DNA from 2 places in the Cellulosimicrobium sp. Marseille-Q8652 genome. Region 1 is predicted to be linked to the other one. Evidence: riboswitches for the same ligand, from Rfam matches in the RefSeq annotation. Region 1 holds a riboswitch; the other holds the start of a gene.
The links. Region 1 has a riboswitch for FMN ahead of pnuC (nicotinamide riboside transporter PnuC). Riboswitches for the same ligand answer to the same signal wherever they lie in the genome.
Positions count from the first base shown of each region.

Region 2: linked by a shared signal. The riboswitch ahead of ACWPWV_RS16155 (hypothetical protein) and the one ahead of pnuC (nicotinamide riboside transporter PnuC) in region 1 are both predicted to bind FMN.

Region 1 covers NZ_CBCOPS010000001.1:2,219,922-2,224,297, reverse strand. The annotation lists gene ACWPWV_RS09900 (class I SAM-dependent methyltransferase) at 1-58, shown strand, start outside; gene ACWPWV_RS09895 (MOSC domain-containing protein) at 40-522, opposite strand; gene ACWPWV_RS09890 (TetR family transcriptional regulator) at 605-1,372, shown strand; FMN riboswitch at 1,466-1,590, shown strand; gene pnuC (nicotinamide riboside transporter PnuC) at 1,762-2,457, shown strand; gene ACWPWV_RS09880 (MBL fold metallo-hydrolase) at 2,546-3,271, shown strand; gene ACWPWV_RS09875 (hypothetical protein) at 3,327-4,016, opposite strand; gene ACWPWV_RS09870 (acyl-CoA dehydrogenase family protein) at 4,266-4,376, shown strand, end outside.
Region 2 covers NZ_CBCOPS010000002.1:1,391,886-1,396,261, reverse strand. The annotation lists partial or broken gene ACWPWV_RS16170 (HipA domain-containing protein) at 1-272, shown strand, start outside; gene ACWPWV_RS16165 (N-acetyltransferase family protein) at 376-729, opposite strand; partial or broken gene rpe (ribulose-phosphate 3-epimerase) at 885-1,549, shown strand; FMN riboswitch at 1,843-1,967, shown strand; gene ACWPWV_RS16155 (hypothetical protein) at 2,150-2,440, shown strand; gene ACWPWV_RS16150 (hypothetical protein) at 2,386-2,679, shown strand; partial or broken gene ACWPWV_RS16145 (RibD family protein) at 2,634-3,028, shown strand; gene ACWPWV_RS16140 (riboflavin synthase) at 3,263-3,874, shown strand; partial or broken gene ACWPWV_RS16135 (3,4-dihydroxy-2-butanone-4-phosphate synthase) at 3,783-4,109, shown strand; gene ACWPWV_RS16130 (3,4-dihydroxy-2-butanone-4-phosphate synthase) at 4,180-4,376, shown strand, end outside.

The sequences.
Region 1 (4,376 bases):
CGAGGTGCTGCCCGTCGACGACTTCTCGTTCTTCCGGTTCTACCGCCTCGTGCACTGATCGGAGGCGGCCTCCGCGGCCGGGTCCGGCCAGCGGGCCTCGTCGCCGACGCGGATCGTCCCCGACGACAGCAGCCGGCACACCACGCCGCCGCGCCGGTGCATCGAGCGCATGGCGCCGGGCGCGATCCAGTCGTCGAGCAGCCGGCAGGGGGCGGCGATGCGCAGGACCTGCAGCTCGACGTCGCCGAGCGTGAGGAACGACCCGGGCTTCGTGGGCAGGTCGCCGTACGTGAGGGTCACGTTGCGCCGTGTGAGTCCGGGATCGATCTCCTGCCCGAGCTCGGCGGACGCCGCGGCGAGGTCCGCGAGCGTCTGGACGGTCACGTGCCGGTGCTTGGACCCGTGGTACCGGTCGCCGACGAGGCCCCGACCCTCCTCCGCCTCGACCTCGGGCACCGTGCGCGTGGGCAGCCGTCGGGCCTTCGCGACGTGGACCGAGTGGACACGGGGCGGTTCGCTCACCGGGCCAGCGTGCCACCCCGCCCGGTCGGTCACCAGCAGCGCTCCCCGGGCGGGGACCGGGTACCGGTGTACCGTCCCGTCCATGACCGACGTCCGCAGCCGAACCCACGCCCAGGCCGTCGACGCAGCGATCGAGCTCTTCACCCGCAAGGGGTACGAGCAGACCACCGTCGAGGAGATCGCCGACGCCGCACAGGTCAGCCGCGCCACCTTCTTCCGCCGCTTCCGCTCGAAGGAGGACGTGGTCTTCGCGGACCACGAGCTGCTGCTCGACGAGGTCGTCGTCATGCTCGCCGGGACCCGGCCCGTGCCCGACGCCGCGGGGAACCTCGTCCCGGACCCGTCCGTCGACCCGTACCTCGAGGTGTGCCGCGCGGCGCGCCTCGTGTTCGACCACCACGTCGGCCAGCGCGAGACGTCGATCGCGCGGTGGCACCTCCTGCAGCAGGTGCCCGCCCTGCGCGACCGCGAGCTCGTCACCACGCACCGCTACGAGCGCGCGTTCACCGCCTACCTGCGCGACGCCCTGCCGCCCGACGCCCGGCGCTCCACCGCGTCCATCGCGTTCGCCGCGTCGGTGGTCGCCGTGCACAACGCGCTCCTGCGCCGCTGGCTCCGCCACCCCGAGGCGGACCTGCGCCCGCAGCTCGAGGAGGCGTTCGCCGAGCTGCGCCGCGCCGCCGCCGGGCGCACGGCGGCCGAGGGCGACGTGGCGGTCGCGCAGGTGGCCAGCGCGGTCGCCGCGCGCGACGGCGCGGCGCGCGTCGTCGTGACCGTCGTCGAGCCCGGACCCGACCCCGACGACGTCGCGGAGGCCGTCGCCCGCGCCGTCCGCGACGCCCTCGGCTGACGGGTCGTCCTGACGGTGAGACGACTCCCCGGGTACGAGCACTCGGGGGGAATGCCGGGGTAGCATCCACCGTTGCAGAACGCAGTACGCACGAACGTGCTCCGGGGTCGGTGCAATTCCGAGCCGGCGGTGACAGTCCGCGACCCGCGCCCTACGCGCGGTTGACCTGGTGGAACTCCGGGACCGACGGTGACAGTCCGGATGGGAGGAAGCACGTGCGGCGCGGTCGTCCCCGAGGGGACGGGTCCGTCGAGCACTCGACGAGCCCGCACCCGCGGAGGTCGTCCTCGCCGTGGTGAGCGACGGCGTCGGAGGGCCGCAGGGCCCACGGCGCTCCGCCCGCCCTCACCCCGGAGCCACCCGTGCCCGGGGAGGACGAGGGACGAGCGATGGACCTGATGGCGCTGTTCGACGCGCAGCTCACGATCGGCGACCAGCACCTGCTGTGGCGCGAGATCGTCGGCAACGGGTTCGGCCTGGCATCGGCGCTGGGCGGCATGCGGCGCAAGGTGTGGGCGTGGCCCGTGGGCATCGTCGGCAACCTGCTGCTGCTCACGGTGTTCCTCGGCGCGGTGTTCGCGACGCCCAACCCGGTCAACCTGCTCGGCCAGGCCGGCCGCCAGGTCATGTTCGTCATCGTCTCCGTCTACGGGTGGGTGCAGTGGCGTCGCACGCAGCAGCGTCTCGGTGACGCGGACGCCGACAGCCACGGCGTGAGCGTCGTCCCGCGGTGGGCGACGGCCCGGCAGCGGATCGCCCTGGTGGTGGCCCTCCTGGTCGGCACGGCGGTGCTCACCCCCGTGTTCCGCGCGCTCGGCTCGTTCGAGCCGGTGTGGGCCGACGCCTGGATCTTCATGGGCTCCCTCCTCGCGACCTACGGCATGGCGAAGGGCTGGGTCGAGTTCTGGCTGATCTGGGTCGCGGTGGACGTCGTCGGCGTGCCGCTGCTGGTGTCCGCCGGGTACTACGCGTCCGCGTTCATGTACGTGTTCTACGGCGCGTTCACGCTCGTCGGGTTCTTCGTGTGGTGGCGCATCAACCGGCGCGCGACGGCCGACGCGCTGGCCGCGGGCGCACCCGCCTGACCGGACGGGCACGTCCCCCGTGCGGGCGGCGTTCTCCTGCGAGAAGAACGACGTCCCGTGCGGGCCGCCGGGTCCCTAGCCTCGTGCCATGCGACCCGACCTCCAGCCTCTCGCCCCGACGGTGTTCCGTCTGCGGATCGACGGCGGGCCGGCGCACCTGCTGAACAGCTACCTCGTCCTCGACGACGACGGCGTGACGCTCGTCGACACGGGGTGGTCCGACAGCGCGCCCGTCGTCGAGTCGGCGCTGCACGCGCTCGGCCGGCGGCGCGACGACGTCCGCCGCGTCGTCCTGACCCACTTCCACGAGGACCACTCCGGCGCGGCCGCGGAGATCGCGGGCTGGGGCGACGTCCAGGTCATCGCCGGGGTACCCGAGGCGGACGTCGTCCGCGGGGCGGTCACCGGGCCGCTCCCCCGGCTCACGGCGGCGGAGCGCGCCATCCACCCGGAGTCCTCGGAGCCGCCCGCCGCGCCGCCGTGCCGGGTCGACCTGGAGGTGTCCGACGGCGACGTCCTCCCCGTGGGCGGCGAGGCGCGCGTGCTGCTGCTGCCCGGTCACACACCCGGAAGCCTCGCGCTGCACCTGCCGCGCCTCGACACCGTCCTCACCGGGGACACCGTGGCCGAGCTCGACGGCGAGGTCGTCCTCGGGGTGTTCGACGTCGACCGGGACGAGACCCGGCGCTCGGCGCTCCGGATCGCCGCCACGGGAGCGGGGACCGCCGGGTTCGGCCACGGCGAGGCCGTGCTGCACGACGCGGCACGGCTCGTCCGGGAGGCACGCGACCCCTTCGCGGACCCGCAGCCCTGAGCTCCGCGGCACACCGCGGCGAGCGGGTGACGGCCCGGTCGCTCTCCGGCAGCGCTCAGTCGTCCTCGAACGGCATCGTGTCCGACGGCGCGACCCGGTACGCGCCGAGCGTCGGCTCGGCGCACACCGCCTGGACGAGCGCGTCACTCCCGCCGAGGTAGGCCGCGGCACCATCGACGTCCGACCCGACGAACCACGACCGGTCCTCGGGCCACCACAGGCTCGGCGCCTGGCCGTGGTGACGGAACGCCGCGACGTCGGCCAGCGTGCCCGTCCACAGGTGGTGCTCGCGGTGCGGGAGCAGGAGCATCGGCGCCGACGGCCGCTCGACGAGCGTCGGTGCCAGCTGCGCCCACGCCTCGTCGCGCGCGGCCTCGATCTCCTCCTCGCTGGGTCGCGGCTCGTCCTCGTCCCAGGCGATGCCCACCGCGGTGCCCGAGGTGTGGCGCGAGTCGGTGCCGTGGTCGTACAGGAACGAGAAGCCGGTCCACAGCCCGGCGTGCACCGGCTGGTCGCCCGTGAACGGTTCGAGCACGTCGACCAGGACGTCGAGCGGCGCTGGGCTGCCGTCCTCCGTGGTGAACAGCAGCGTGCCGTGCGCTTCGGGGAACGGGACGCACGCGTACGCCGCGTAGCCCCGCGGGACCGTGCCGTCGACGCGCGGCCCGAACGGCCCGAGCCGCTCGGCGATCCAGGCGCCGGCCGAGCCGTCGTCGTCCCAGTCGACCGTGCCCGCGTGCTCCATGCCCGGCACCCTACGCCGGGAGCGCGCCGCCGAGACCGGTCTCGTTGCCGTCCGGGTCCCGGAAGACCGTCCTGGTGACACCGCCCTCGTACGTCTCGTGGCGGTCGGGGGTCCCGGACGTGCAGCGTCACGAAGAGATCGAGAGCCATGCCCCCCAGGCTGGCCTGAGACAGGATCTCACTTGACTGATACGGAGTATCGACGCACGATGGGAGAACGACCGATCGCACGCAGCCAGCTGGAGCACCGATGCCCGCCACGCCGTCCACGCCCGGTGTCACCGAGCCCGCCTACGACCTCCGGACGCCTCTCGACGTCGACTACGCCGGCGCGTTCGCCGACGCGTCGGACGCGGACCGC
Region 2 (4,376 bases), on a different contig from region 1:
TCCACCACCCCCACGCCTCCCGCACCTTCGCCATGGACGTCGCCGGCACCCGCGACATGGACGCCCTCACCGCCGAGCACCTCGTCACCGAAGGCACCACCTGGGGGCTGCCCCGACGCCGCGCCCACCGCGTCGTCACCCGCACCCTCGACGACCTCGCCGGGGCGCTCGCGGACGTCGACCGGGACGCCCACCCCGGCGTCGGGCGGCGCGCGTGGCGAACGGTCGAGGACCGCACGGCCACCCTGCGGCGCCAGGCGGCGAGCCTCTAGCCAGGAGCCGTCCCGGCGGTCGCGGCGTCGTCCGCCGGTGTCGTCAGGGTGCGCTGCAGGAGGACCGTGTCGACCCAGCGCCCGTGCTTGAAGCCCACCGCCGTCAGCCGTCCCGCCTCCACGAACCCGAACCGCCGGTGCAGGGGACGGAGCCGGCGGCGGCGGGGACGTCGGCGACGACGGACACCACCTGGCGCACGCCCGCGGCCGGCAGGGCGTCGAGCAGGGCTCCGAGGAGCGCCGTGCCGACGCCCCGGCCCGCGTAGCGCGGGTCGAGGTAGATCGTGTCCTCCACGGTGTGCCGGTACGCGGGCTTCGGCCGCCAGGGGCTCGCGTAGGCGTACCCGGCGACGACGCCCGCGACGTCGGCCACGAGGAACGGCAGGCCCGCGTCCGCGAGGTCGCGGTGCTTGGCCGCCCAGCGACTGACGTCCCAGGGCTCCTCGTCGAACGTCACCTGCGTGTCGCGGACGAAGGGGTGAAGATCTCCGCGACGCGCGGCAGGTCGGCGACCACGAGCGGGCGGACGGTGGCGCCCGGCGGGGGAGGGGAGGGGTCACGAGCAGAGCCTAGGACGCGTCCCGCCGGTGGCGGCACCCTAGGCTGGGGCCCATGGCAGCCCTCATCGCCCCGAGCATCCTGTCCGCCGACTTCGCGAACCTCGAGCGGGACCTCCGCGCGATCGGGACGGCGGACTACGCGCACGTCGACGTCATGGACAACCACTTCGTCCCGAACCTCACGCTGGGGCTCCCGGTGTTCGAGCGGCTCGCCCAGGTCTCACCGGTGCCCGTCGACGCGCACCTCATGATCGACGACCCGGACCGCTGGGCGCCCGCGTACGCCGAGGCGGGCGCGGCGTCCGTCACGTTCCACGCGGAGGCGGCGACGGCGCCCGTGCGGCTCGCGCGCGAGCTGCGCCGCCTCGGTGCGCGGGCCGGCGTGGCGCTGCGGCCTGCGACACCCGTCGAGCCGTACCTCGACCTGCTCTCCGAGGTCGACATGATCCTCGTCATGACAGTCGAGCCGGGCTTCGGCGGCCAGTCGTTCATCGACGGCACGCTGCCCAAGATCCGGCGCGCGCGGCGCGCCGTGAGCGAGGCAGGGCTCGACGTGTGGATCCAGGTCGACGGGGAGTGTCCCGCGACACGATCGAGCGGGCGGCCGACGCCGGCGCGAACGTCTTCGTGGCGGGATCGGCGGTCTACGGTGCCGAGAGCATCCCGGGGAGATCCAGGCGCTGCGGGAGGCTGGCCGAAGGGGCCCACGCACACTGACGGGCAACGGCAGGCCCTGAGCACGGGCGGTCGCCGAGATCGTGGTCCACCGCACCACCGTGGACATCGCTCGATCCTCGATAAATAGTGTGCCAAGCGCATATCAACCACCACCACCCCCAGCAACACCCACCACGAGCACGGAAACCGGGAGCCGCCCGCGGTTCCTCGGTGCCGTACGCGTCGAGCTCGCACGCGTCGGCGTCCACGCTCCCGTTCACGTCCGTCCGCGCACCGGACCGTGGGGGAGCGCCCGCGCCGGTGTGGCATCCTGGACGGCAGCAGTACGCACGAACGTGCTCCGGGGTCGGTGCAATTCCGAGCCGGCGGTGACAGTCCGCGACCCGCGCCCTACGCGCGGTTGACCTGGTGGAACTCCGGGACCGACGGTGACAGTCCGGATGGGAGGAAGCACGTGCGGCGCGGCCGACCCCTCGGGGGACCCGGCCACGTGTGACCCGGACGGTCGTCCGGCTCCGCGTGAGCCGTCGACCCCGGCGAGCCGACCCGCCGTGGTGAGCGTCGGCGTCGGGTCCTCCGGGCTCTGGCGACGCGCCCGCCCTCGCCCCGGAGTGCCCGTGCCCGGCAGGACGAGGACCGATGGGCTCGCAGCACCTGACGATCGACGCGGCGATGACGCACGCGCTCGAGCTCGCCGCTCGCGGTCCGGCGTACGGCCTCAACCCTCGCGTCGGGTGCGTCCTGCTCGCCCCACCCCCGGGCGCTGGCCTCGCGCAGGTCGCCGCGGCCCCTGACGCCGTCGACGCCCGGGCGCGACTCGTGCTCGCCGAGGGGTACCACCGGGGGCCGGCACGCCGCACGCCGAGGCGGCAGCCCTGGCGGACGCCCGCCGGCGCGGGGTCGACGTCCGTGGCGCGACGGCGGTCGTGACCCTCGAGCCGTGCGCGCACGTCGGGCGCACCCCGCCCTGCGCCGACGCGCTCCTCGCGGCCGGTGTGGCCGAGGTCGTCCACGCGGTCGACGACCCGAGCCCCGCCGCGGCAGGCGGTGGCGCGCGCCTGCGCGCCGCCGGCGTCGGTGTCGTGAAGGGCGTGCGCGCGGCCGAGGGAGGGCCCTGCTGCACGTGTGGCTCACCGCGGCCGGGCGGGGCACCCCGTACGTCACGCTGAAGACCGCGACGTCGCTCGACGGGTTCGTCGCGGCGCAGGACGGCACGAGCCGCTGGATCACGGGGCCGGAGGCGCGCGCGCACGCCCACCGCGTCCGGGCGACCGTCGACGCGATCGCCGTCGGCTCGGGCACCGTGCACGCCGACGACCCGGCGCTCACCGCGCGCGTGCCCGGTCCCGACGGCGTCGACCGGCTCGCCGACCACCAGCCGCTGCGCGTCGTCGTCGGGCGCTCCGGGATCCCTCCGCGCGCACGGCTCCGCGGCGCGGAGGTGCACTCCACCACGTGCGCACGCACGACGTGGCCGAGGTGCTCGCGGAGCTCTCCGCGCACGAGGTGCGGCACGTGCTGGTCGAGGGCGGGCCGACGCTCGCGACGGCGTTCCTCGCGGCCGACGCGGTCGACGAGCCTGCACGCCTACGTCGCCCCGGTGCTGCTGGGCTCGGGGCAGCGGGTCGTGGGCGACCTGGGCGTGACGACGATCGGGGCCGCGCGGCGGTTCCGCACGGTCGAGGTACGGCGCGTCGGGGACGACGCGCTGACGGTGTCGAGACGGATCGGCTGAGAGGCAGGAGAGACCGGATGTTCACGGGGATCGTCGAGGAGATCGGCCGGGTGCGGGAGATCGCGTTCCCCGGCGGCGCGGGCACGGACGCGGTGCTGACCGTCGAGGGGCCGCTGGCGACGTCGGACGCGGCGCTCGGCGACTCGATCGCGGTGGACGGCGTGTGTCTCACCGTCTCGACGCTGGGGGGCGACGGCACGTTCGGTGCCGACGTCATGCCGGAGTCGCTGCGTCGCACGACGCTCGGAGACCTGGGGCCGGGGTCGCGGGTCAACCTCGAGCGCGCGGTGCGCGCCGACGCGCGGCTGGGCGGGCACGTGGTGCAGGGACACGTCGACGGCGTCGCGACGCTCGCGAGCCGCGACCCGGGCGACCGCTGGGACGACCTGGTCTTCTCGGCCCCGGGACCGCTCCTGCGGTACGTCGCGGAGAAGGGCTCGATCGCCGTGAGCGGCGTCTCGCTCACGGTCACCCACGTCGACGACACGACGTTCGGCGTCTCCCTCATCCCGACGACGCTCGAGGCGACGGTCCTCGGTGCGCTGGCTCCTGGCGACCGCGTCAACCTCGAGGTCGACGTCCTCGCGAAGTACGTGGAGCGGCTCCTCGCCGCAGGAGCGACGTCGTGACGGGGCGGGAGGGCACGGCGGACCCTCAGGTGCCGGCCGGGGCGGTGGAGAGCGAGGCCGCGAGCGCCGTGGCGGCGTCCGTGGGGGTGTGCGCCTCGGCACGGTCGAGGAGGCGCTGGCGGCGATCCGTGCGGGGCGGCCCGTGCTGGTGGCGGACTCCCCGGACCGGGAGAACGAGGCGGACGTGGTGTTCGCGGCGCGGGACGTGTCGGCGCAGTGGGTGGCGTGGACGATCCGTCACTCGTCGGGGTATCTGTGCGCGCCGATGCCGGCGGCGCGGGCGGACGCGCTGGAGCCTGCCGTTGATGGTGCCGCGCAGCGAGGACCCGCGGCGGACGGCGTACACGGTGACGGTGGACGCGGCGTCGGGTGTGACGACGGGGATCTCGGCCCAGGACCGGGCGCGGACGTTGCGGGTGCTGGCGGACCCGGGGTCGGGGGCGGGTGACCTGATCCGGCCGGGGCACGTGCTGCCGCTGCGTGCGGTGCCGGGCGGGGTGCT